One region of the Streptomyces sp. NPDC013187 genome, then DNA from elsewhere that is predicted to be linked to it. Evidence: riboswitches for the same ligand, from Rfam matches in the RefSeq annotation. Region 1 holds a riboswitch; each other region holds the start of a gene.
The links. Region 1 has a riboswitch for thiamine pyrophosphate ahead of thiO (glycine oxidase ThiO). Riboswitches for the same ligand answer to the same signal wherever they lie in the genome.

Region 1 (6,908 bases):
AGCTCGTCCAGCAGCGGCAGCAGATGCTCCCGTACCTGCTTCAGCGCCACCGCCCGCTCCCGGCCGCCGGTCGCGCTGCCGGTGTGCACGACCACGCCCAGCGCCCCGATCTCCCGCCCGCGCCGCAGTGAGTGCCGCAGCGACTCCACCGACCGCTCCACGGTCGCCTCGGTGTGCGAACCGAAGTTGATCAGGTAGGGGGCGTGCACGTACGCCGGGATCGACCCGTCCGCGCACGCCGCGCGGAACGCCTCGTCCTGCTTGGGGTTTCCGGTCGGAGTGGCCCAGCCGCGCGGGTTGGCGACGAAGACCTGGACGGCCTCCGCCTCCAGATCACGGGCGTACGACAGGCCGACGGAGTGGAGCCCACCGGCCACGGGGACGTGGCCGCCCACGGGGTTGCGGGAGGGGCCGGACAGCTGACTGTTCACCCGTTCAGGGTGTCATGCGTCCGGCCCTGCTCCGTCCACCGGCTCCCGGTCCGCCGTCGTCACCTGATCTCGATGGTGATCGTCGAGCCCTTGGGCGCACTCCGGCCGCCCTCGACGGACTGGCTCTTGACCTCGTCGCCGAACAGGCCGAGCAGACCGCGGTCCTCGTCGACCTCGAACCCGGCACCCTCCAGCGCCTGCCGGGCGTCGTCGACGCTGTCGCCGACCACGTCCGGGACCTCGATCATCTCGGGGCCCTTCGACAGCGTCAGCGTCACCGTGTCGCCCTCGGCGGCGGTGCCGGACGCCGGTGACTGGCGGACCACCTGGCCCTTGTCGTACTCGGAGGAGTTGACCCGTTCGGTGGCGATCTTCACCTTGAGGCCGGCCTCGGTCAGCTCGGACCGCGCGTCGGCCTCGTCCGAGCCGGTGACATCGGGGATGTCGATGGGGGCGCCCTTGCTGACGACCAGCGCGACGGCCGTGCCCGCGCGCACCTTCGTGCCGTCGGCCGGGCGCGCGGAGACCACCGAGCCGCGCGGCACGTCCTCGCTGAACTCCCGGGTGACCATGCCCGGCTGCAGCCCGTCGTCCTTCAGCAGGTCCCGCGCCTCGCCCAGCTTCCGGCCCGCCAGAGCGGGCACCCGCACGGTCTCGGGGCCGTCGGAGACCGTGATGCCCACCGAGTCGTTGCCGCGGATGCGCGTCCCGGCCTTCGGGTCGCTGCTGATGACCTGGCCGCGCTCCACGGTGTCGCTGTAGGCGTGCTCCACCTTGCCGAGCTCGAGACCGGCGTCCCGCAGCCGGTCCTCGGCCTGCTCCTGGGTCTTCGCCAGCAGCGGCGGGACCTCGGTGAACTGGCCGGAGTTGATGTACCAGACGCCGACACCGAGGCCCAGCACGAGCAGGACTGCGACGACGATCACCGCAGGGCCGCGCAGCGGCCCCCGGCGGCGCCTGGACGGCGGGGGCGGCGGCGGGGACGCGAAGCGGCTGGTGCGGTCCAGGGCGGCGGAGGCCTCGTCGTCCCCGTCGGCCGGCAGCGGGCGAGGCGTGGTCAGGGCGCGCGGGATCACGGTCGTCCGGTCGTCGCCGTTGTCGTGGTCCACCGCGAGCGCCTGCGGCGGCACGGCGTCCAGCTGCTCCTCGTCGAGCCGGCCGCGCCCGTCACGGACCTGCGCGAGCAGCGCTACCGCGTCGTGCGGACGGAGGGCCGGGGTGCGGGCCGTCGCCGAGGCCACCATCGCGTCCAGCTCGTACGCCATGCCGGGCACGGCGGCCGAGGGCGGGGGCACGTCCTCGTGCAGGTGCTTGTAGAGGATCACGGCGGGGGAGTCCCCGTCGTGCGGCTTGTCGCCGGTCAGCATCTCGTACAGCATCACGCCGCACGCGTACACGTCGACGCGGGGATCGGCGGTGCCGTCCTCTATCTGCTCCGGGGCGAGGTACGAGACCGTGCCGAGCACGGTGCCGGTGGTGTTCGTCACCGTGTCCACGGCCCGGACCAGGCCGAAGTCGGCGACCTTCACCCGGCCGTCGTCCCCGATCAGGACGTTCTCGGGCTTCATGTCGCGGTGCACGAACCCGGCGCGGTGCGCCGCGCCCAGTGCGGCCAGCACCGGCTCCAGGATGTCCAGGGCGGCCCGCGGCTGCAGCGCCCCGCGCTCGCGCAGCACGTCCCTCAGGGTGCAGCCCGCGACGTACTCCATCGCCAGGTACACGTACGAGCCGTCGGTGCCCTGGTCGAAGACCTGCACCACGTTCGGATGGGCCAGCCGGGCCACCGACTTCGCCTCGCGGATGAACCGCTCGACGAACGAGGCGTCGACCGCGAGCGAGGGGTGCATCACCTTGAGCGCGAGGACCCGGTCGAGCCGGGTGTCCACGGCCCGGTAGACCGTGGCCATCCCGCCGACCGCGATCCGCGCGTCGATGCGATACCGGCCGTCGAGCACCTGCCCGACCAAGGGGTCCTGAAGGGTCGTGTCCACGCAGGCGAGTGTACGAGCCACGACCGACAGCCCCGTCCCCCCGGCTGTTTCCGGGGCGCGACTGCAGCCGACCTGTGACGTGTGCCCCTACTGGAAAGCGGGACGCTCCGGGTCCAGCGCGGCCAGGCCCTCCGCGGGCGACGACGCCTGCGCGAAATGCCGCCGGGGAATCCGCCCGGCCCGGTACGCCAGCCGCCCCGCCTCCACGGCGTGCCGCATGGCGTCGGCCATCAGCACGGGTTCCTGCGCCCGCGTCACCGCCGAGGCCAGCATCACGCCCGCACACCCCAGCTCCATCGCCAGTGCCGCGTCCGACGCCGTCCCGGCGCCCGCGTCCAGGATCACCGGTACGCGCGCGTGCTCGACGATCAGCTGGAAGTTGTGCGGGTTGCGGATGCCGAGCCCGGAGCCGATCGGCGAGCCCAGCGGCATGATCGCGGCGCAGCCCGCGTCCTCCAGCTTCCGCGCGAGCACCGGATCGTCGTTGGTGTACGGCAGCACCGTGAACCCGTCGTCGACCAGGGTCTCGGCCGCCTCCAGCGTCTCGATCGGGTCCGGCAGCAGTGTGCGCTCGTCGGCGATGACCTCCAGCTTGACCAGGTCCGTGCCGAGGGCCTCGCGCGCCAGGCGGGCCGTGAGGACGGCCTCACCGGCGGTGAAGCAGCCCGCCGTGTTCGGCAGCACCCGGATACCGAGCCTGTCGAGTACGGACAGCACCGAGCCGTGCACCGAGGCGTTCACCCGGCGCATCGCGACCGTCGTCAGCTCCGTCCCGGACGCGACCAGCGACCGCTCCAGGACGTCGAGGCTGGGCGCCCCGCCCGTACCCATGATCAGACGGGACGTGAACGACGTACCACCGAGGACGAACGGATCGTCGGCCATGATCAGCCTCCCTGGACGGCGGTGAGGACTTCCACGCGGTCCCCCTCGGACAGGGGCGTGGAGGGCCACTGGGTACGCGGGACGACGGTTTCGTTGAGGGCGGCGGCCACGCCCGAGGGTGAGGCCGTGAGCGACCTCACCACGGTGTCCAGAGCCGTGCCGGGCCCGACGTCCCGGGGCTCGCCGTTGACGGAGATGTTCATGCGGGCTGCTCCGTGAGTGCGGTGGCGGGGCTGAAGCGCTTCGGGGTGAAGGGGCGTGCCTCCTCGGGGAGTTCGCCCGTCGCCAGGACGTGCGCCATGGCGTCACCGGTCACCGGGGTGAGCAGGACGCCGTTGCGGTAGTGCCCGGTGGCCAGCAGCAGCCCCTCCAGACCGGTGGGTCCGAGCAGGGGCGCGTTGTCGGGGGAGCCGGGCCGCAGCCCGGCCCTGGTCTCGGTGAGCGGCAGCTCGGTGATGCCCGGGACCAGCTCGTGCGCGTCCCGCAGCAGCTCGTACACGCCGCCCGCGGTCACGGTGGTGTCCCAGCCCAGCTCCTCGCTGGTGGCCCCGACGACCAGTTCGCCGCTCGCACGCGGCACCAGGTAGACGTGGCTGCCGCGCACGACCGCGCGCACGGTCCGGCTCAGGAACGGCCCGTGCCGCTGCGGCATGGTCAACCGCAGAACCTGCCCCTTCACCGGCCGCACCGGAGGCAGCACGTCCTCCGGGACGCCGGCGAGCCGCCCGCTCAGACTGCCCCCGGCGAGCACCACCTGCCCGGCGGCGGCCTCGGTCCCGTCGGCCAGGACGGCACCCGTGGCCCGGTCCCGGACGACGGTCAGCCGCTCCGCCCACGTCGGGTGGAAGACCACGCCCGCCCGCTCGCACGCGGCGAGAAGGGCCCCGGCCAGCCGCCGGGGGTCGATCTGGTGATCGCCGTCGACCCGCAGCCCGCCGCGCACGCCCGGCGCGAGCATCGGCTCCAGGCGCCGGCAGTCGCGCCCGGACAGCCACTGCGACTCCAGCCCCGACTGCTGCTGCAGGGCGTGCAGTTCGCGCAGGTGGGCCCGGTCGTCGGCGTCCAGGGCCACGGCGAGCGTGCCGCAGCGGCGGTAGCCGAGGTCCCGGCCGGTCACCTCGGTGAGTTCGGCGGCGAAGTCCGGGTACCGCCGGGCGGAGGCGAGGTTCAGACCGAGCAGGGTCTGCTCGCCGTAGTGCAGCTCCGTGACGGCGGCCAGCATGCCGGCGGCGACCTGCGCGGCCCCGCCGCCCGGCTCGGGGTCCACGACGGCCGTGGCGAACCCCCGTTGCGCGGCCCGCCAGGCCGTGACCAGGCCGATGATCCCGCCCCCGATGACCAGGACGTCCGACGATGCGGACGTGGATGTGGACGTAGGCGACATGGGCGTCCAGCCCCTCCCTTCGCCGGCATGACCCGGATCAGGTTCGTACGGTCGGAGGCCGCCAGCCTCCCTCTCAGCCCGGTGCGTCCGGGCTCCCGCGAGTGCTTTACGTTGGCCACCCTAGCCCGATGCCCGGTCCCGCAGTAAGGGAGCCTCAGCCCATGGCCCGATCCCTCGACGGTCTCGTCCTCGCCCCGGTCGCCGACCAGGCACCGGGCCAGGTGGGGACCCGCACCCGGTTCACGTACCACGAGCGGGAGGGCGAGATCTGGGCCGAGTACACGGGCGGCGACGTCGTACGCGGGCACCTCGTGGGTACCCGGGAAGGTGACCGGCTGGACTTCCGGTACGTCCAGCTCAAGCGGGACGGCACCACCTCCTCGGGGCACTGCGTCTCGGCGGTCGTGGAGCTGCCCGACGGGCGGGTGCGGCTGGAGGAGACCTGGGAGTGGGAGTCCCAGCGGGGCAACGGCACGAGCGTTGTGGAGCAGGTCACGGCGCATGAGCACTGACTGACAGAACGTCAGGTGTCTATGGTGATCAGGTGAGCGAGCAGACGCAGGAACCAGGTCCGTCCGCACCGCGGCGCGTCGTCGTGGCGGGTGCGGGCATGGCCGGGGTGCAGACCGCCGTAGCCTTGCGCGAGCAGGGCTTCACCGGCGACGTGATCCTCATCGGCGCCGAACCCCACCAGCCTTACGATCGGCCCCCGTTGTCCAAGGCCGTTCTGCTCGGCAAGTCCGAGGGATCCGCCTTCGACGTCGACTTCGAAGCCCTCGGCATCGAACTGCGGCTCGGCTGCGAGGTGCTGGGCCTGCGCCCCGCCGACCACGAGCTGGACACCGAGGGCGGGCCCGTGCCGTACGACGTCCTCGTGGTCGCGACCGGCGCGGAACCCGTCCGGCTGCCCGGCACCGAGGGCGTGCCGGGTGTGCACCTGCTGCGCACCCTGGACGACGCCGAGCGGTTGCGGCCGGTGCTGGCCCGTCAGCACGACATCGTGGTCGTCGGCGCGGGCTGGATCGGTGCGGAGTTCGCCACCGCGGCGCGCGAGGCGGGCTGCGCGGTGACCGTCGTAGAGGCCGCCGAACGCCCGCTCGCCGGGGCGCTGCCCGCCGAGGTCGCCGCCCCCATGGCCGGCTGGTACGCCGACGCGGGCGCGGCCTTGCGGACGCACGCGCGCGTGGAGCGCGTCGAACCCGGTGTCGTCGTCCTCGACGACGGCTCGCGGCTGCCCGCGGGCGCGGTCGTCGTCGGCATCGGCGCCCGCCCCGCCACGGCCTGGCTGGCCAGCTCCGGGATCGAGCTGGGCACCCACGGCGAGATCGAGGCCGACGAGCATCTGCGCACGGCCGTGCCGGATGTGTACGCGGTCGGCGACTGCGCCTCCTTCCCCTCGGGGCGCTACGGCGGGCGCCTGCTGATCCACCACTGGGACAACGCCCTCCAGGGGCCGCGCACGGTCGCCGTGAACATCGTCGGCGGGGCCACCGGGGAGCCGCCGGCGGTGTACGACCCGGTGCCGTACTTCTGGTCCGAGCAGTTCGGGCGGTTCGTCCAGTACGCCGGGCACCACGCGGCCGCGGACACCACCCTGTGGCGGGGCGACCCTTCCGGTCCGGCCTGGACGGTCTGCTGGCTGCGGGGCGAGAGGCTGGTCGCGCTGCTCGCGGTGGGCCGGCCCCGGGACCTGGCCCAGGGCCGCCGCCTGATCGAGTCCGGCACACCGATGAACCCGGTGCTGCTGGCGGATCCGGCCAGGCCCATGAAAGCGGCGACGGCCCAGCCGCCACCGCCTCGGTGAGGGCCGCGGGGTGGTGCGTCCGGGCGCGGCGCGTCCGCCCTTGTGGACCGGTCCGACTTCCGACTGTCACTGGCAAATGGCAGGCTGGTTTCCGTGACCGAGATTGACGCAAAGATCGATGCTCTCGTCCCCGCCTGGCTCACCCTCCCCGACATCGCCGAGCAGCTCGGCGTCGAGGTGACGCGTGTGCGGCAGCTGGTCAAGGAGGGCCAGCTCATCGCCGTACGCCGAGGTGAGAACCGCGCGCTGCACGTCCCTGCCGCCTTCATCGACGGGGACAAGGTCGTCAAGGGCCTGTCCGGGACCCTGACGCTCCTGCGGGACGACGGCTTCACGGACGAAGAGATGCTGGAGTGGCTCTTCACCCCGGACCCCAGCCTGCCCGGCACCCCCGCGCAGGCGCTCAGCGAGAA
Region 2 (6,908 bases), on a different contig from region 1:
CTTCTTGTGATGGTCCGCCCCATTCTGTCAGGCAGCCCTTGCTTTCAGTCGCTCTCCAGCACACGGCTGCGCAGCCAGGCCCGCGGGCGCGGTCGGCACGTCATCCAACGCCCCCTGGGGCGGGGGCCCGGCAGGCCTACGCCACCCGCGCCTCAAGGCAGCCGCGCGAGCTGAGTACCCTCGGCCGCATTGCGGGTAAGAGTTTCCCCACGTCCATCAAGGCCCGCCCACGGCGCGTCCTGCATCCTGTCTTCGCCCCGGCTGGCCGCGCCCGGCGGCGCGCTCGGCGGCTGCGGGCATGAAGGGGGTACACCCTCGGTGGCTGGGGCGGTCGGCTCCACGGCGTTAGGCAGCCACTTCGGGGCGAGCCTCTAAGAGGCCGAGCGACTCCGAGTCGCTTCTGGCCAATTACGCCTGCGGTGTTCCAGCTTGACTGTCCGAAGGTTGCGGCTGAAGCTGATCTTCTCGGTCGCTGACAACTAGGGTAGTGGACATTTTGTCCCACAGTTCCTGCCGATTTCGATCCCATAGGAGCCAGAAGTATGGAATCAAAAAGGTGACGGCGGCAAGGAATCCGATAATCGTCTTCGCGATTATTTCCCGGAAGGCCATTCTCAGCCATCTAGCGGTTCGAGCCTGCGGAATGTAGATGACTCTCATGTGAAGTAGCTGTTTGGCGGGCGTTTGGCCATACTGGAAGACTATTAGCGCCCAGATGGCCCAGCCAATCACCAACGTGCAAATAATGAGTACACCCTCGAGTATGTACCCACCGAAGCGAAGTCCAGCAGTCGAGAGCGTGATTCCTCGCGGCAGGAACAGTACTTGGTTGCAGAACTGGCAGGACAGTTCGTCGCCAGCGGCTTTGCCGCAAGTGGGGCATTCGACCAATGGTTTCAATGTCGCCGGTGTTACTGACGGCGTTGACCGTGGTTCAAGTCCCGGCGGCGTTGAGTGAGGGTGTTCGGGTTGCTGCTCCCATTGCCGAGGTCTGGCAGGGGCCTGATGCTCCCCTCCCGTTCTCCAAGGCTCGTCATGATTCTTGGTCATTGCCGTCTCCACTTGCCGCTGCGCAGCTCACATGGCAACGCCGCGTACTAGACTTCAGTGGCCGAAGGGGTCAAGGGCCTTAGAGGTTCCATAGTCGCCCCACTGCAGCGAAACGCGATCGCCGACTCTGGGAACGTTATGAAACACGGCCCACGACATAAGAATTCTGTGATTCGGGCTGAGGTTGGCTTCCCATTCTGGGTGCTCGCTGCAGAGGTTATACTCGGCTTTCACCTGACCGATATCCCTCCCTTGTCGAGATATGTTTTCTTTCGTCTTTTCGGCACCCCAATCCTGGCATGACAGATAGAGGATATGGTCCGACATGTTGTAGTAAATGACGTTCACTTGCCAGCGGGTCGGTACGCCATCCTCCCAAGGAAGCACTTGGCTGCCTATCCAGGAGACTTGCAACTCCCCATCATCTGAAATGATGTTACTGTCGCCCTGGGTTGCGTATGCGCCAGCCTCGGGGAATGCGCTGGCTGCTGTGGCTGCCTGTGATGGTCCTGCAGGGGCGGTGCTCAGTCCAATTGCTGCAGCCATCATCAATGGGCTGCATGTGGTCAAAGCATTTCGGACATTCACTGGAATCGCATCCCAAGCAAGGGGAGATGGCCCGCTGCGGCCGTGCCGTGCAGGTTGTCCCTTCTCCCGTAGTGAGCGGGAGCTTCCGCCTAGGGGCGGTATGTGTGCCCTACCTATTTCTAGGGCAGCACAAAATCGAGATTCATGCATGCCGATCAAGGGAGTGGCGGTAGGCCAGCAGAGATGCGTAACCCCACTGGTTCGGACCGCAAGGTGGGACGGCCGTTCGCGAAGCAGTGCTTGTAGCAGCCCAGCCCTCGGGCCGTCCCTGGGCCGTCCGAGGCCGACCAACGCTGACAGTCGGCACCCACAGGTGACCACCCCCACCCCACTCCGGCCTGGGCTCCCCGAGTTGATCTGCGACACTGGGAGGGTTATGCCTGCACCCGGAGAACTCACTTTCGTCGCCCCCCGCGGAGCCAAGAAGCCGCCGCGGCATCTTGCCGATCTCACTCCTGCCGAGCGCAAGGAGGCCGTTGCCGCGGTCGGGGAGAAGCCGTTTCGTGCCAAGCAGCTCTCGCAGCACTACTTCGCGCGGTACGCGCATGATCCGGAGCAGTGGACGGACATTCCGGCCGGTTCCCGGGGCCGGCTGCAGGAAGCCCTGCTGCCCGAGCTGATGACCGTCGTGCGGCATCTGTCGACCGACCAGGGCACCACCCGCAAGACCCTGTGGCGGCTGTTCGACGGGACGCTCGTCGAGTCCGTGCTGATGCGCTACCCCGACCGGGTGACCATGTGCATCAGCTCCCAGGCCGGGTGCGGGATGAACTGCCCGTTCTGTGCCACCGGGCAGGCGGGTCTCGACCGGAATCTGTCCACCGCCGAGATCGTGCACCAGATCGTCGACGGCATGCGGGCGCTGCGGGACGGCGAGGTCCCCGGCGGTCCCGCGCGGCTCAGCAACATCGTCTTCATGGGCATGGGCGAGCCGCTCGCCAACTACAACCGGGTCATCGGGTCCATCCGGCGGCTCACCGACCCCGAGCCCGACGGTCTCGGCCTGTCCCAGCGCGGCATCACCGTCTCCACCGTCGGCCTCGTCCCCGCCATCCACCGGTTCGCCGACGAGGGCTTCAAGTGCCGCCTCGCCATCTCGCTGCACGCGCCCGACGACGAGCTGCGCGACACCCTCGTCCCCGTGAACACGCGCTGGAAGGTGCGCGAGGTGCTCGACGCGGGCTTCGAGTACAGCGCCAAGTCCGGGCGCCGGCTGTCCATCGAGTACGCGCTGATCCGGGACATCAACGACCAGGCCTGGCGCGGTGACCGGCTCGGGCGGCTGCTCAAGGGCAAGCCCGTGCACGTGAACCTGATTCCGCTGAACCCGACGCCCGGGTCGAAGTGGACCGCCTCGCGGCCCGAGGACGAGAAGGCCTTCGTGGAGGCCATCGCCGCCCATGGTGTGCCGGTGACGATCCGGGACACCCGTGGTCAGGAGATCGACGGGGCGTGTGGTCAGCTCGCCGCGACCGAACGGTAGTCTGACCGTCGTCAGTACATCTTCATAAACGGCACCTTCACATCCACACCTGCATATTCCGACAGGGGAGCGCCACAGCGCTGAGAGTGCGGCACACGGCCGCAGACCCTCCGAACCTGGCCCAGGTCATTCTGGGTAGGGAGATCGGTCACCACTCGAGCTGTTGCGCCCTGCCCGGGACCCCCGAAAGTCCCGGGCAGGGCCGCGTCTTCTCCTGGTCACCCCAGGAGGAATCCAGTGAGCAACAACAAGAAGCGACTGACGGCCGTCGTCGTCGGGCTCGGCATGGCCGGCACGCTGGCCGCGTGCGGGTCGTCCGACGGCGGTCAGGGGTCCGGCGACTCCAAGACAGTGACGCTGGTCAGCCACGACTCGTGGGCCGCGTCCAAGGACGTCATCGCGGCCTTCGAGAAGCAGTCCGGCTACAAGGTAGACGTCCTGAAGGACGGCGACGCCGGGCAGGCCGTGAACAAGGCCATCCTGACCAAGGACAACCCGCAGGGCGACGTCTTCTTCGGCGTCGACAACACCCTGCTGTCCCGCGCCCTCGACAACGGCCTGTTCCAGTCGTACGAGGCGAAGGGGTCCGAGCAGATCAAGGCCGAGTACCGGGTCGACCAGGACAAGCACCGGGTCACGCCCATCGACACCGGCGACATCTGCGTCAACTACGACAAGAAGTACTTCGCCGACCACAAGCTGCGGCCGCCGCGGAGCTTCGACGACCTCGTCAAGCCGCAGTACAAGAACCTGCTCGTGACCGAGAACGCCTCCGCCTCCTCGCCCGGCCTCGGCTTCCTGCTCGGCACCGCCGCCGCGTACGGCGACGGGGGCTGGGAGGGCTACTGGAAGAAGCTCAAGGCCAACGGCGTCAAGGTCGTCGACGGCTGGGAGCAGGCCTACAACGAGGAGTTCTCCGGCTCCGCCGGCGGCAAGAAGGCCAAGGGCGACCGGCCGCTCGTCGTGTCGTACGCCTCCTCGCCGCCCGCCGAGGTCGTCTTCGCCGACCCCAAGCCGAGCACGGCGCCGACCGGCGTCGCCGAGGGCACCTGCTTCCGGCAGGTCGAGTACGCCGGACTGCTCGCCAACGCCGAGAACACCAAGGGCGGCAAGGCCCTCCTCGACTTCCTCATCAGCAAGAAGTTCCAGGAGGACATGCCGCTCAACATGTTCGTGTACCCCGTGACGGAGGGCGCCCAGGTGCCGCCGGAGTTCGTGAAGTACGGGCCGCAGGCGAAGGACCCGGAGACCATGGACCCGGCGAAGATCGCCGACCACCGTGACCAGTGGGTCAAGTCGTGGACCTCACTCGTACTGAAGTAGCCGCCCGGCGGCGGGGCGCGGCGGCGCGGTTCGGTCTGCTGGCCGTGCCCGTCGCGTTCTTCGCGGTCTTCTTCGCCTACCCCGTCGCCGCGATCGTGGCGCGCGGCCTCAAGACCGGCGGGACCTGGCACCTCGGGCGGATCGGGGAGGTGCTGGCACAGCCCGACGTCCGGCACGTGCTGTGGTTCACCACCTGGCAGGCGGTGGTCTCCACCGTGCTCACGCTGCTCGTCGCACTTCCCGGCGCGTACGTCTTCGCCCGCTTCGACTTCCCCGGCAAACAGATCCTGCGGGCGGTCGTGACCGTCCCGTTCGTGCTGCCGACGGTCGTCGTCGGTACGGCGTTCCTGGCGCTCGTCGGGCGGGGCGGGCTGCTCGACGAGCTGGGCGGCGTACGACTGGACACCACCGTGTGGGCGATCCTGCTCGCGCACGTCTTCTTCAACTACGCGGTCGTCGTCCGGACGGTCGGCGGGCTCTGGGCGCAGCTCGACCCGCGGCAGGCAGAGGCCGCGCGGATGCTCGGGGCGTCGCCGCTGAGGGCCTGGCGCCAGGTCACGCTGCCCGCGCTCGCCCCGGCCGTGGCCGCCGCCGCGCTGATGGTCTTCCTGTTCACCTTCACCTCCTTCGGTGTCGTGCAGATCCTCGGCGGCCCCACCTTCTCCACCCTGGAGGTGGAGATCTACCGGCAGACCTCCGAGATCTTCGACCTGTCCACGGCGGCCGTGCTGACCCTCATCCAGTTCGTCGCGGTGGGCGCGATCCTCGCCCTGCACGCCTGGACCGTGCGGCGGCGGGAGACCGCGCTGCGGCTGGTCGACGCCTCCGTGACGGCGCGCCGACCGCGCGGCGCGGGGGAGTGGGCGCTGCTGGGCGGAGTGCTCGTCACCGTCGCCGTGCTGCTCGTGCTGCCGCTGGCCGTGCTGGTGCAGCGGTCCCTCGGCGCGCCCGGCTTCGGTTACTACCGGGCGCTGACCCGCGAGGACGGCGGGGTGTTCCTGGTCCCGCCGATCGAGGCGATCGGCAACTCCCTGTCGTACGCCGTCGCCGCCACGCTCATCGCGGTGGTGATCGGCGGTCTCGCCGCGGGCGCGCTCACCCGCCGGGACGCCGGGCGGTTCGTGCGCGGCTTCGACGCCCTGCTGATGCTGCCGCTCGGGGTGTCCGCGGTGACCGTCGGCTTCGGGTTCCTGATCTCCCTCGACGAGCCGCCACTGGATCTCAGGTCCTCCTGGGTCCTGGTGCCGCTCGCGCAGGCGCTCGTCGGGGTGCCGTTCGTGGTGCGGACCATGCTGCCCGTGCTGCGCGCGGTGGACGTACGGCTGCGGGAGGCGGCCTCGGTACTCGGGGCCTCGCCCTGGCGGGTGTGGCGGGAGGTCGACCTGCCGATGGTGCGGCGGGCGCTGCTGATCGCGGCCGGGTTCGCCTTCGCCGTGTCCCTCGGGGAGTTCGGCGCGACGGTGTTCATCGCACGGCCCGACCGGCCGACGCTGCCGGTGGCCGTGGCCCGGCTGCTCGGGCGGCCCGGCGACCTCAACTACGGGCAGGCGATGGCCCTTTCGACGATGCTGATGGTGGTGTGCGCGGTGGCCCTGCTGGTGCTGGAGAGGCTCCGTACGGACCGGACGGGGGAGTTCTGATGCTGCTGGCCCTGCAGGGCGCGACGGTCCGCTTCGGCGGGCGTGCCGTGCTGGACGCCGTCGATCTGGAGGTCGTCGAGCACGAGATCGTGTGTGTGCTCGGGCCCAGCGGCAGCGGCAAGTCGACCCTGCTGCGGGCGGTGGCCGGGCTGCAACCCCTCGACTCCGGGCGGGTGGTGCTCGACGGCCGGAACCAGGCGGGCGTGCCCGCGCACCGGCGGGGTGTCGGGCTGATGTTCCAGGACCACCAGCTGTTCCCGCAGCGGGACGTGGCCGGCAACGTGGCGTTCGGGCTGCGGATGCACGGCGAGACGAAGCGGCAACAGGCCGAGCGGGTCGACGAGTTGCTGGACCTCGTGGGGCTGCCGGGCGCGGGCCGCCGGGCCGTCGCCGCGCTGTCCGGCGGGGAGCAGCAGCGGGTGGCACTGGCCCGGGCCCTCGCGCCCAACCCACGGCTGCTGATGCTCGACGAGCCGCTGGGACAGCTCGACCGGTCGCTGCGGGAGCGCCTGGTCGTCGAACTGAAGGGACTGTTCGGCCGGTTGGGCACGACCGTGCTCGCCGTGACGCACGATCAGGGGGAGGCCTTCGCGCTGGCCGACCGGGTCGTGGTGATGCGGGACGGGCGGATCGCCCAGTCCGGTACGCCCCTCGAGGTGTGGCAGCGGCCCGCCGACGCCTTCGTCGCCCGCTTCCTCGGCTTCGAGAACGTGGTCGAGGCGACGGTCGGGACGGAGGCCGCGGACACGCCCTGGGGCAAGGTACCGGTGCCGGAGAAGGCCCCGCAGGGCGCACGCACCCTGCTGGTGCGGCCCGCCGGGGTG
Region 3 (6,908 bases), on a different contig from region 1:
TAAGAGGAAGGTCGCCCTCCTGGGGAGAAACAGGGCCGGTCCCCCGGAGAGAAGGGATCGTTCTCGCGAAGAGAAGAAGAGCGCGGGCGGTCACACGATGGTCAAAGCCCGGCCCAATCGGGGCGAAAGCCGCGGTGAACTGGACTCTTGCTCTGATTCACCACCCCTGGGTCATCACATGGCGCGATCCGCATTCCTATGATGGGCCCACGACACCCGCGGGCCGCTACGACCAGGCAGTCCGATGCGGTGCAACGCGGCGCGATGGTGGAGGGGTCGATGACTCAGGGGGCCGGTCAGGGACCCGAGGTGGAGCGGACGGCGACGTTGCGCGACTTCCGGGTGCCCGCGTACGTCCACGAGGCCGGTCCGTACGTCCACAGCGTCCACCCCGAGGGCACCCCGCCGCCCGAGGAGACGTACCCCGAGGGATACACGCCGACCCAGCGCGACCTTCCCGTCGTCAACCGGGGTGACACTGTTCAGGTGACCGTGGATCCCGAGACCGCCGCCCCGCAGTCCACCACCGGGCAGGGCCCGCTGTACGTCGTGGGTGACGTGCACGGCTACCTCGACCAGCTGGTGTCGGCCCTCCAGGAGAAGGGCCTGCTCGACGCCGCCGGCAGCTGGTGCGCGGGCACCGCCCGGCTCTGGTTCCTCGGCGACTTCACCGACCGCGGCCCGGACGGCATCGGCGTCATCGACCTGGTCATGCGGCTGTCCGCCGAGGCCGCCGCGGCCGGCGGCTACTGCAAGGCGCTCATGGGCAACCACGAACTGCTGCTGCTGGGTGCGAAGCGATTCGGCGACACCCCCGTCAACTCCGGCGCGGGCACCGCCACCTTCCAGGCGGCCTGGCTGCTCAACGGCGGCCAGAAGACCGACATGGACCGCCTCCAGGACCACCACCTGCAGTGGATGTCCCGCCTGGACGCCGTCGAGGAGGTCGACGGCCACCTGCTCGTCCACTCCGACACCACCGCCTATCTCGACTACGGCCGCTCCATCGAAGAGGTCAACGACACCGTCCGCGAGACGATCACCCGCAACGACGCGGACGAGGTCTGGGACCTGTTCCGCAAGTTCACCAAGCGGTTCTCCTTCCGCGACGAGGGCGGCGCGGCCGCCGTGCGCTCCCTCCTCGATACGTACGGGGGCACCCGCATCGTTCACGGGCACAGCCCGATCCCCTATCTGCTGGGCGAGGTCGGCTCCGAGGACGACGAGGACAACCGCGACCCCGTGATCGAGGGACCGCACGTCTACGCCGACGGACTCGCCATCGCGATGGACGGCGGCGTGACCATGGCCGGAAAGTTGCTGGTCCAGCAACTGCCGCTCCATACGTGAACGTTCACCGGGCAGGCGTTCCCGGTCGGAGGACCGGGCCGGTGCGGGGTCAATTTCGGTAAACCCCCTGTCACCGCATACCGTCACCGCTCTACCATCGGCTTATCCGTAGCAGGCTCCCCTCCGTTTCTGCCCGACGGCTCGTCAGCATGCCGAGCCCCAAGCCCTACGGAGCATCGGGGGATGCACATGAACAGCGTTCCGCAGCACCTGCTGAGCGAGGACCGTCAGGAATACGAGCGGATCCTCGATGAGGCGCTGCGCTCCGCACCACACCGTCCGGAACTGGCCGCTGTCGGACAGCGGCTCAACCCCGAACAGCTGCGCACCATGGCGCTGAGCGCCACCGCGCTCATCACGGCCGCCGCCTCGACGGAGTACCAGCACTACGTCAAGGTCCGCGACGAACTGCGTCAGCCGGCATCGGCCGCCTCACCGGCCGTGCGCGGGTCCGACTCCTCCGAGGCGGGCTCGGGTGCGTCGGGGCTCGCCGCCACCGTGGGAGGGGTCGCCGAGACCACCGGCGCGGGCGCCGTCGCCGTCGTCGCCGTCCTCGCACCCGTCCTGGCCGGTACCGCCGCGGCGATCTTCCTGCTCGTCGGCTACATCCTGCGGATGCTCGACCCCGAGCAGGGGTTCGCCCGGACCATGCTCACCACGGGCTGGGTCTTCGGTGCCGTGACCGCGGTCGCGATCCTCGTCGCCGCGGTGGGGCTGCTGCTCACCGCTCTGCGGAACAAGCCCACGGCCGAGGGCGGGCCGTACGGCGAACTGCAGGGCGAGGTGGCCCAAGCCAAGGAGGCCTGGCACGAGGCCCTGCTGGAACGCGGCATCCTGCCTTTCCTGCGGGAGGCACTCGCCGACCCCGGCGCGGCCGCCGCGCTGCAGCACACGCCCTCGTCCACTCCGGTCAGCCGCATGCCGCACCTCGGCTACGACCGCCCGGGGTTCACCAGCCCGGACGACGGCGACCGCGGCTCGCGCCCCAGCTTCAGCAGCCCGGACTACACGAGCCCGGACTTCGGAGGGCCGGAGCACCAACCGGAGTAACCGTCGGAGCCCATGCCCGGCAACCCCACCCTTCACGGGCAGGCCGGAGTAACCGTCGGAGCCCGTCCGGGTACCCCGCCCTCCACGGGCGGAGAGACCCGGGCGGCTCCTCGCACGGCACCTCCACAGGCCGGGGCCCGTCGGCCCCGGGTCTGTGCGCGGCGCGGGGCCGGCCGGCCCCAGGCCTGTGCGCGGCGGTCAGTCCGCGATGGGCAGGTACACGCGGTTCCCGCTCGCCGCGAACTCCTTCGACTTCAGGGCCATGCCCTCCTCGACCTCGGCGCGTGTGCCGCCGTGTTCCCGGCGGATGTCCTGCGAGATCTTCATGCTGCAGAACTTGGGACCGCACATCGAGCAGAAGTGAGCCGTCTTGGCGGGCTCCGCGGGCAGGGTCTCGTCGTGGAACTCCCGTGCCGTGTCCGGGTCGAGGGCCAGGTTGAACTGGTCCTCCCACCGGAACTCGAAACGAGCGTCCGACAGCGCGTCGTCCCACTCCTGCGCACCCGGGTGGCCCTTGGCGAGGTCGGCTGCGTGGGCGGCGATCTTGTAGGTGATCACGCCGGTCTTGACGTCGTCACGGTTCGGCAGACCCAAGTGCTCCTTGGGCGTGACGTAACACAGCATCGCCGTGCCCCACCAGGCGATCATCGCGGCACCGATGCCGGAGGTGATGTGGTCGTACGCCGGGGCGACGTCCGTGGTCAGCGGGCCGAGCGTATAGAACGGAGCTTCATCGCAGATCTCCTGCTGAAGGTCGATGTTCTCCTTGATCTTGTGCATCGGGACGTGGCCCGGGCCCTCGATCATGGTCTGAACGTTGAAACGCTTCGCGATCCGGTTGAGTTCCCCGAGCGTGCGCAACTCCGCGAACTGCGCCTCGTCGTTGGCGTCCGCGATCGATCCGGGCCTGAGGCCGTCCCCGAGCGAGTACGTGACGTCGTACGCGGCGAGGATCTCGCAGAGCTCCTCGAAGTTCTCGTACAGGAACGACTCCTTGTGGTGCGCGAGGCACCAGGCCGCCATGATCGAGCCGCCCCGGGAGACGATGCCGGTCTTGCGGTTCGCCGTGAGCGGCACGTACGGCAGGCGTACACCCGCGTGGACCGTCATGTAGTCCACGCCCTGCTCGGCCTGTTCGATGACCGTGTCCTTGTAGATCTCCCAGGTCAGCTCCTCGGCCCGGCCGTCGACCTTTTCCAGGGCCTGGTAGAGCGGCACGGTGCCGATGGGCACGGGGGAGTTGCGCAGCACCCACTCGCGGGTGGTGTGGATGTTGCGGCCGGTGGACAGGTCCATGACCGTGTCGGCGCCCCAGCGGGTCGCCCAGGTCATTTTCTCGACCTCCTCCTCGATGGAGGAGGTCACCGCCGAGTTGCCGATGTTGGCGTTGACCTTCACCAGGAATCGCTTGCCGATGATCATCGGCTCGATCTCCGGGTGGTTGACGTTGGCCGGCAGCACGGCCCGACCTGCGGCGATCTCGTCGCGGACCACCTCGGGCGAGACGTTCTCCCGGATGGCCACGTACTCCATCTCGGGCGTGATCTCGCCGCGGCGGGCGTACGCGAGTTGGGTGACCGCCTCTCCGCCCCTGCCGCGGCGCGGCTGGCGGGGCCGGCCGGGGAAGACCGCGTCCAGGTTGCGGAGACCGCCACGGGGCGAGGTGTGCTTGATGCCGTCGTCCTCGGGACGGACGGGGCGGCCCGCGTACTCCTCGGTGTCGCCGCGGGCGATGATCCAGTTCTCGCGCAGCGGCGGCAAACCCCTGCGGACGTCGGTGTCGACGAGTGGATCGGTGTAGGGGCCCGACGTGTCGTACAGCGTGACCGCCTGGCCGTTGGTGAGGTGCACCTGACGGACCGGCACGCGCAGGTCGGGGCGGGTGCCCTCGATGTACGCCTTGTGCCAGCCGATGGACTTCCCGGCCTCCTGGGACGTCTCGTCCTGAACGGAGGCAGGCGTGCGTGCGTCCTTGTTGGTCATGAGACCTACTCCCTACGCCGGCATTACCCGGTAACAGGTTCGGCGGTCGACGCAGCGGTTTCCGTCCGGCGATGCTTCGTGTGAAACATCACTCGACTCCAGCGATGTTTCATGTGAAACATCGCTGGGACGGAGGTCAGCGCCCTCTCAGCCCGGTGCTCCGAGCTCCCGCGTGTACAAAAGGTGCCCCCACGCTAGCGGCAATTCTGGCGCGGTGAACAGAGGGCCCCCCTCGTTCTTGCGATGATCGGGCGGTGACCACGACGCAGCGTTCCTCCTTCCCACCGCCCGAGCCGCCCCGCGGATCCGGCGCCGGAAACGGCAACGGCCGTGGTGACGGCCATGATTTCGCCGCCGGGGCCGGACAGGGACCCGCCAGGGGGCAGGAACCGGCCAGAGAGCAGGGGCCGGCCAGGAGACAGAGCCCTGAGCTCGGGTACGGGCGGGACGCGGGGTTCGGTCCTGGTGACCCCGGTGGGTATGGGCCGGGCTCCGGCGGCGGCCGGGGCACCGGTTATCCCCGCGGTCATGCGGACCACAGTGGTCCCCTCGGTGGGCAGGGCTCCGGACCTGGCACCGGTGGCGGGTACGGATCAGGCCCCAGCGGAGGCGGCGGTCACGGCCACGGCGGAGGCGCCGGGGACGGCCCCGGTCCCGGCGGAGGCAACGAACAGGGTCACGGTCAGGGCGGAGGCGACGGGCACGGCCCCGGTTCCGGCTCGGGTGGCGGGCACGGGCATTCTCACAGTCACGGCCCGGCCACCCCGGTCTCCCTGCATCTGCGCAAGGTCATCGCGGCGATCCTGATCCCGTTCGCCGCTGCCGTGCTGGTCGGTCTCGCCGTGCTGTGGCCGGGCGGCGCTCCGGCGCACGAGCGCACCGGCGTCGGTTTCGACCGGCAGACGCAGGACGCCACGGTCACCAAGGTGGTCGAAGTGAGCTGTAAGGAGGCCGGCGCTTCGGGCGTGCCGCCGACCGGTGACACCTCCACGGCCGAGGGTTCCTCCGCGGTGCAGGAGGAGAAGGGCACCTGCAAGCGGGCGACGATCCGGGTCGACAGCGGTGACGACAAGGGCCGTACGTTCACCGAGATCGTCCAGCCCGACCAGTCCCGCCAGCTGCACGAGGGCCAGGAGGTCGTGGTCGCCTACGAGCCCTCGGCGCCGAAGGACCTGCAGTACTCGGTCACCGACATCAACCGCCGTCTGCCCATGGCCCTGCTCGCGGGCATCTTCGCCCTGGCCGTGGTGGTCGTCGGGCGGATGCGGGGTGTCATGGCGCTGGTCGCCCTGGCCATCAGCTTCATGGTGCTGAACTTCTTCATCCTGCCCGCGATCCTGCAGGGCTCCAACCCGCTGGTCGTGGCGGTGGTCGGCGCGAGCGCCATCATGCTCATCGCCCTGTACCTGTGTCACGGTCTGTCCGCCCGGACGTCCGTGGCGGTGCTCGGCACCCTCATCTCGCTGCTGCTGATCGGCATCCTCGGCTCGGTGTTCATCGACTGGGCCGCCCTGAGCGGGAACACCGACGACAACACCGGGCTGATCCACGGCCTCTACCCGACGATCGACATGAGCGGTCTGCTGCTGGCCGGCGTCATCATCGGGTCGCTCGGCGTGCTCGACGACGTGACGGTGACGCAGACCTCGGCGGTGTGGGAGCTGCACGAGGCCAACCCGTCGATGGGCTGGCGGGGCCTCTACCGCGCGGGCATCCGGATCGGCCGCGACCACATCGCCTCGGTCGTCAACACGCTCGTCCTCGCCTACGCGGGTGCCGCGCTGCCCCTGCTGCTGCTGTTCTCCATCGCGCAGAGCAGTGTGGGGACGGTGGCCAACAGTGAGCTGGTCGCGGAGGAGATCGTGCGCACGCTGGTCGGTTCGATCGGCCTGGTCGCCTCGGTGCCGGTCACCACCGCCTTGGCGGCGCTGGTGGTCTCGGCCGACCGCCCCGGCACGGAACCCTCCCCGGAGGCCTCCGTGGTCCCGGCCCGCGGGGGGCGGGGCAGGCGCCGCAAGCGCTGACGCCTGAGTGCCCGAGGCGTCCCGCCCGGTCGGAGGAAGATCGTAGGACGATCACAGGAAGAAGCGTTCCTGCACAGCTCGGCGGCGCCCGGTGAAGCGTTACTCCACCGTGCCGCCGGGCCATGTCTCAGCCGGCGCCCTGCTCGGCGAGGATGCGGTCCAGGGCCTCGTCGAGGTGCGCGTCGAAGTCGGCGAGCGAACCTTCCTGGCCCAGCGGCACCAGCTTGTCCGTACGGTCCAGGAAAGCGACGAGCGGTGCCGTCGAGGAACGGAACAACGCCTGGTCGCTGCCCACCTGAAGCCGGATCAACACCTCGCCCAACGCGTCGGGTTCGACGGGCGTGACGCGCACATCGCCCTCCCCGCACGGCCGGCCGACCCCGTCGATCAGCAACTCCCGCCCAAAAGCCCACGTCACCGGGGCATCACCGGGCAAGTGGAACGTCAGCCTGACGGCATAGGGATCACTGGACTCATAGCGCAGCTCCACCGGAATGCGGA

Region 2: linked by a shared signal. The riboswitch ahead of ACFY5B_RS27050 (thiamine ABC transporter substrate binding subunit) and the one ahead of thiO (glycine oxidase ThiO) in region 1 are both predicted to bind thiamine pyrophosphate.
Region 3: linked by a shared signal. The riboswitch ahead of thiC (phosphomethylpyrimidine synthase ThiC) and the one ahead of thiO (glycine oxidase ThiO) in region 1 are both predicted to bind thiamine pyrophosphate.

What each region holds. Positions count from the first base shown of each region.
Region 1 covers NZ_JBIBAF010000007.1:49,539-56,446, forward strand. Annotated here, with positions in the region: gene ACFY5B_RS15880 (deoxyribonuclease IV) at 1-431, opposite strand, end outside; gene pknB (Stk1 family PASTA domain-containing Ser/Thr kinase) at 491-2,422, opposite strand; gene ACFY5B_RS15890 (thiazole synthase) at 2,510-3,307, opposite strand; gene thiS (sulfur carrier protein ThiS) at 3,310-3,510, opposite strand; gene thiO (glycine oxidase ThiO) at 3,507-4,691, opposite strand; TPP riboswitch at 4,689-4,800, opposite strand; gene ACFY5B_RS15905 (hypothetical protein) at 4,853-5,203, shown strand; gene ACFY5B_RS15910 (NAD(P)/FAD-dependent oxidoreductase) at 5,236-6,495, shown strand; gene ACFY5B_RS15915 (Rv2175c family DNA-binding protein) at 6,589-6,908, shown strand, end outside.
Region 2 covers NZ_JBIBAF010000013.1:119,736-126,643, reverse strand. Annotated here, with positions in the region: gene ACFY5B_RS27065 (RDD family protein) at 409-1,050, opposite strand; gene ACFY5B_RS27060 (hypothetical protein) at 1,105-1,599, opposite strand; gene rlmN (23S rRNA (adenine(2503)-C(2))-methyltransferase RlmN) at 2,015-3,121, shown strand; TPP riboswitch at 3,175-3,281, shown strand; gene ACFY5B_RS27050 (thiamine ABC transporter substrate binding subunit) at 3,407-4,444, shown strand; gene ACFY5B_RS27045 (ABC transporter permease) at 4,420-6,084, shown strand; gene ACFY5B_RS27040 (ABC transporter ATP-binding protein) at 6,084-6,908, shown strand, end outside.
Region 3 covers NZ_JBIBAF010000001.1:484,840-491,747, reverse strand. Annotated here, with positions in the region: gene ACFY5B_RS02310 (metallophosphoesterase) at 265-1,350, shown strand; gene ACFY5B_RS02305 (hypothetical protein) at 1,534-2,400, shown strand; gene thiC (phosphomethylpyrimidine synthase ThiC) at 2,599-4,383, opposite strand; TPP riboswitch at 4,376-4,565, opposite strand; gene ACFY5B_RS02295 (YibE/F family protein) at 4,638-6,407, shown strand; gene ACFY5B_RS02290 (SsgA family sporulation/cell division regulator) at 6,535-6,908, opposite strand, start outside.